Regions from separate parts of the Allobosea sp. 05L423 genome, predicted to be linked through region 2. Evidence: riboswitches for the same ligand, from Rfam matches in the RefSeq annotation. Region 2 holds a riboswitch; the other holds the start of a gene.
What was found. Region 2 has a riboswitch for cobalamin ahead of AC1DNE_RS19120 (CbtB domain-containing protein). Riboswitches for the same ligand answer to the same signal wherever they lie in the genome.

Region 1 (2,195 bases), on a different contig from region 2:
TCACCGCCCAGGGCTTGTCAGTGCGGCCCTTCAGCAGGTCCTGCGGATCGAGCGTGCGATAGGCGACGATGCCGCCCAGCGCATCGGCTCCCCACAGCACCGAGCCCGGGCCGCGCACGATCTCGACGCTCTTGAGGAAAGGCAGGTCGACGAAGTCGCGGTTGCCGTCGGTGATGCGCTCGATCACGCGCGAACCGTCGACCTGCATCTGCACGCGGTTGCCGCCGACGCCGCGGATGGTGAAGCCGCCATAGTTGCCGAAGGGATCGGTCGCCGTGGTCTGGCGGTTGACGATGACGCCGGGCTCGTAGCGCACGAGGTCCTGGGTATCGCGGGTGATCCGCTGCTCCATGTCCTGCCGCGTGATGACGTTGACGGTCCCGGGCACGTCGAGAGCCTGCTTTTCGCTGCGGGTCGCCGTCACGGTGATCTGGTCGAGGGCAATCGGTTCGGCACCGCCCGGAGCAACCGGCGCCGACTGGGCATACGCGCCCGTCAATGCGGTGGAAGACAGGAAATATACAGCAATATATAGCTTAGAATTATTATTCATAATTTCGTCCCGAGTTGAATTCGGGACGAGTTATTTCTGAAAGAAGAGATTCGCAACCAACATTTGAACACAAATTGTCGATTATAAATACAATATATTCGGATCTAAATTGCAATCATCATAATATGATGGCGAAATTGGAATTATAACAATGATGCAGAACCATATTTATCTGAGTTAAACTCGCAATTCGCACGCAGTCACGTGAGCCTGCCCCATCTCTCGGCCGCAGGCCAATGTGTCCCGCTGAAACGCCCCAAAAGCGGGCCATCTGAGCGCCAGAAGCTGGCCAGAAAGCTCAGCGTTCGCCCGGCTGGACGGGCGGGCGAAGCTTGGCTTGGCGTCTCGCGGCCGCCGCCCCTGGAGCACACTCCGAGACCAAGCGTATCCAGCGGTCGCATGAGGCTGCGCGATCGGCGCGGTTTGACGCCGCCACTTTTTCGCCCTAATCCTCGCCGCGACGGTTCCCTCACGGGATCAAAAGGGAACGCGGTGCGGGCGGAGTTTTGCCCCATGCCGCGGCTGCCCCCGCAACTGTAAGCGGCGAGCCTTTCGCCACACGCCACTGGGGCCTCGGACCTGGGAAGGCGGCGCAAAGGCACCGACCCGCGAGCCAGGAGACCTGCCGTCAGCCGTGGTCACACGCGAACACGTTCGGACGGGGTGCGCCGATCGCTGATTTGACTGTTTGCCGCCTCTCGCGCGGCCGATGGGAGATCGCGTTCGCGGTGACGTGCCACTGACGTCAACGCCCGAGGTCTCCATCGTGAACGTCTTCTTCCCGGCCGCAGGACGCGGCCGCCTGCTGCTGTCCGCCTCCCTGCTCGCCCTCGCCTGCTCTGTCCCTGCCCTGGCGCAAAGTGACGCCGGCCCTCTCGCCCTCGACGAGATCGTCGTCAGCGCCACCGGCACACCGACGCCGGCCCGCGAGATCGCAAGCTCGGTCACAGTCATCACGGCGAAGGACATCGAGCAGCAGCAGCGCCGCACCCTGCCGCAAGCGCTCGCCACCGTGCCCGGCCTCAACATCGTGCAGACCGGCGGGCCGGGCGGCCAGACCTCGGTCTTCATGCGCGGCACCAACTCGAACCACGTCAAGGTGCTGATCGACGGCATCGAGGCCAACGACCCCTCGACGCCCAACCGCTCCTTCGATTTCGGCTCGATGCTGACCGACGATATCGAGCGCATCGAGGTGCTGCGCGGCCCGCAGAGCGGCCTCTACGGCGCCAACGCCCTCGGCGGCGTGATCTCGATCACGACAAAGCGCGGCGAGGGTCCGCCAAAGGCGACCGCGCGCATCGAAGCCGGCTCCCACGGCACCTTCAACCAGTCGGCCGGCTTCGGCGGCGGCAACGACCGCTTCAACTACGCCTTCAACGTGGCCCACTTCCGCTCGGACTCGACCCCTGTGACGCCGCCGAACCTCGTCCCGCCGGGCCGGCGCATCAACCCCAACGCCTTCGACAACTACAGTTATTCCGGCCGCGTCGGCGTCGCGCTCAGCGACACGCTGACGCTGAACTGGGTCGGCCGCTATCAGGACGGGCAGCTGCGATTCACCAGCGACACCGGCTTCCCGAGCCGGCCTGCGCCCTATCGCTCGCTGCAGAACTACGCCCAGGCCTTCACCCGCGGCGAG
Region 2 (2,195 bases):
GGCCATCAGCTCCCCAGCCTTGGCGAAGGCGCGCTCGGCGGCGGCGATGTCGCGGGGCTTGTCCTGCGTTTCCCAGGTGAAGCCCTCGCCCATGCTGTGCCAGCTGACCTGATCGCCGAAGGCTTCCAACGCCCGGCGCTCGCCGGTCGACCAGGCGCCCTTGATGAACTGCACCACGCCGATGCGCCAGCCATGGCCGAGTGCGCGCAGGATCAGCCCGAAGGCCGCCGTCGACTTGCCCTTGCCGGGGCCGGTGTTGACGATGAGCAGCCCCTTCTCGACCGTCTTGGAGGCGACCTCGGCGTCCTGCACCGCCTTGCGCTTCTCCATCTTCGCCTTGTGGCGGGCGGCTTCGTCCGTATCGATCATCACTTCGCTCGTGTCATTTTACTTGCATCGGCAATCCGGCGACCATGAAGACCACGCGGCCGGCACGCGCGGCAAGCGCCTGATGCAGCCGCCCGGCCTCGTCCCGGAAGCGGCGTGCCAGCGCATTCTCCGGCACGATGCCGAGGCCGACCTCGTTGGAGACCAGGACGATCGGACCAAAAACCCGCTCGCAGGTGGAAATGAGAGCGGCAGTGGCAGCGACAGTGTCGCGCTCGGCCAGGATGAGGTTGGTCAGCCAAAGCGTCAGGCAGTCCACCAGAACGGGCCGACCGGCCGGCATCGCGGCGATCGCCTCGGGAAGGTCGAGCGGAGCATCGACCGTTTCCCAGCCGGACGGCCTGCGCGCCCGGTGGGTGGCGATCCGCTCCCGCATCTCGTCGTCATAGGCCTGTGCGGTGGCGATATAGGCCCAAGGTGCGGGCAAGGTCTCGATCAGCCCTTCGGCGTAGCGGCTCTTGCCCGACCGGGCCCCACCAAGGACGAGAGTCAGATGACGCATTTCGCTAGGCATACCATTCGCCATGTTCACGGGGCCCTCAGCCTGAGGAGCACCCTCAGGCGCGTCTCAGGATGAGGGCTCACAAGGAATAGAGCCTTTGCATTGCACAGCGTCACCGCGAAGGCTAATGATCGTCGCTGACGGTGCCTCCGCGAGGAGGTGAAAAGGGAACGCGGTGCGGGCTTGCTCTGCCCAATGCCGCGGCTGCCCCCGCAACTGTAAGCGGATGTCCTTCGCCATCGGCCACTGGAGCGTTCACTCCGGGAAGGCGGCACAGGGCGCCAAATCCGTGAGCCAGGAGACCTGCCGTCGACCCGCAAAGATCCAACCGGCTGCCGGCGGGGCGGCCACGGAGAGCCCTATGAACACTGCTTCGGTTTCCACTACCCAGCTCAGCGTCTCGGAACGCGTCAAGGCGGTCGCCGCCGCGCTCGTGATCGGCGTCGCGCTGATCTACACGACCGGCTTCGCGGCCTCGACCGACGTCCACAACGCCGCGCACGACACCCGTCACGGCCTCGCCTTTCCCTGCCACTGAGGGAAAGCAACCATGGTTACGCGTGTTCTCACGGTCAGCATTCTGGCCGGGCTTCTGGCTGGGCTGATCGTCGCCGCCCTCCAGCATGTCACCACCACCCCGCTGATCCTCAAGGCCGAGACCTATGAGGCGGCGCTGCGCCTGCAGGCGCCGACGCTCGCCGCTTCCGACGGCGAAGCCAGGATCATCCTCGCGCACGGCCCCGCCGGCGATGCGCCCGGCCACGAGCATGCCGAGTGGAAGCCGCAGGACGGCCTCCAGCGCACGCTCTTCACCAGCGCAGTGACGATCGCGACGGCCATCGGCTTCGCGGCGCTGCTGCTCGCGGGCATGATCGCGGCCGGCGACACGATCGACCAGCGCAGCGCCCTGGTCTGGGGAGCCTGCGGCTTCCTCGCGCTCGGCCTCGCACCGGCGATGGGGCTCGCTCCGGAATTGCCGGGCGCGGCGTCCGCAGCGCTGGAACAGAGGCAGTTCTGGTGGCTCGTGACCGCTATCGCGACGGCGCTCGGCCTTTTCCTGTTCCTGCGCTTCGAGCAACCCTGGCTCAAGCTCCTGGCCGCCGTCGTGATCCTGCTGCCGCATGTCATCGGCGCCCCGCATCCGGCCTCGCCGGAGAGCAAGGTGCCGGCCGAGGTCGCGGCTCATTTCGCGGCCCTCTCCCTCGGCATCCAGGCCGCACTCTGGCTCGCGACCGCCTTCATGGTCGGCGTGCTCTGGCCCTGGGCCAGCCGGCGCGCTGCCCTGGCGCGCTGAAGGCAGCGGAGC

Region 1: it holds a riboswitch for cobalamin, as region 2 does, so the genes downstream of both, AC1DNE_RS24860 (TonB-dependent receptor plug domain-containing protein) here and AC1DNE_RS19120 (CbtB domain-containing protein) in region 2, are expected to answer to the same signal.

The regions. Positions count from the first base shown of each region.
Region 1 covers NZ_JBFTOA010000017.1:75,525-77,719, forward strand. Annotated here, with positions in the region: gene AC1DNE_RS24855 (TonB-dependent hemoglobin/transferrin/lactoferrin family receptor) at 1-553, opposite strand, end outside; cobalamin riboswitch at 999-1,197, shown strand; gene AC1DNE_RS24860 (TonB-dependent receptor plug domain-containing protein) at 1,287-2,195, shown strand, end outside.
Region 2 covers NZ_JBFTOA010000009.1:22,255-24,449, forward strand. Annotated here, with positions in the region: gene cobO (cob(I)yrinic acid a,c-diamide adenosyltransferase) at 1-369, opposite strand, end outside; gene cobU (bifunctional adenosylcobinamide kinase/adenosylcobinamide-phosphate guanylyltransferase) at 383-901, opposite strand; cobalamin riboswitch at 1,015-1,214, shown strand; gene AC1DNE_RS19120 (CbtB domain-containing protein) at 1,251-1,427, shown strand; gene AC1DNE_RS19125 (CbtA family protein) at 1,440-2,183, shown strand.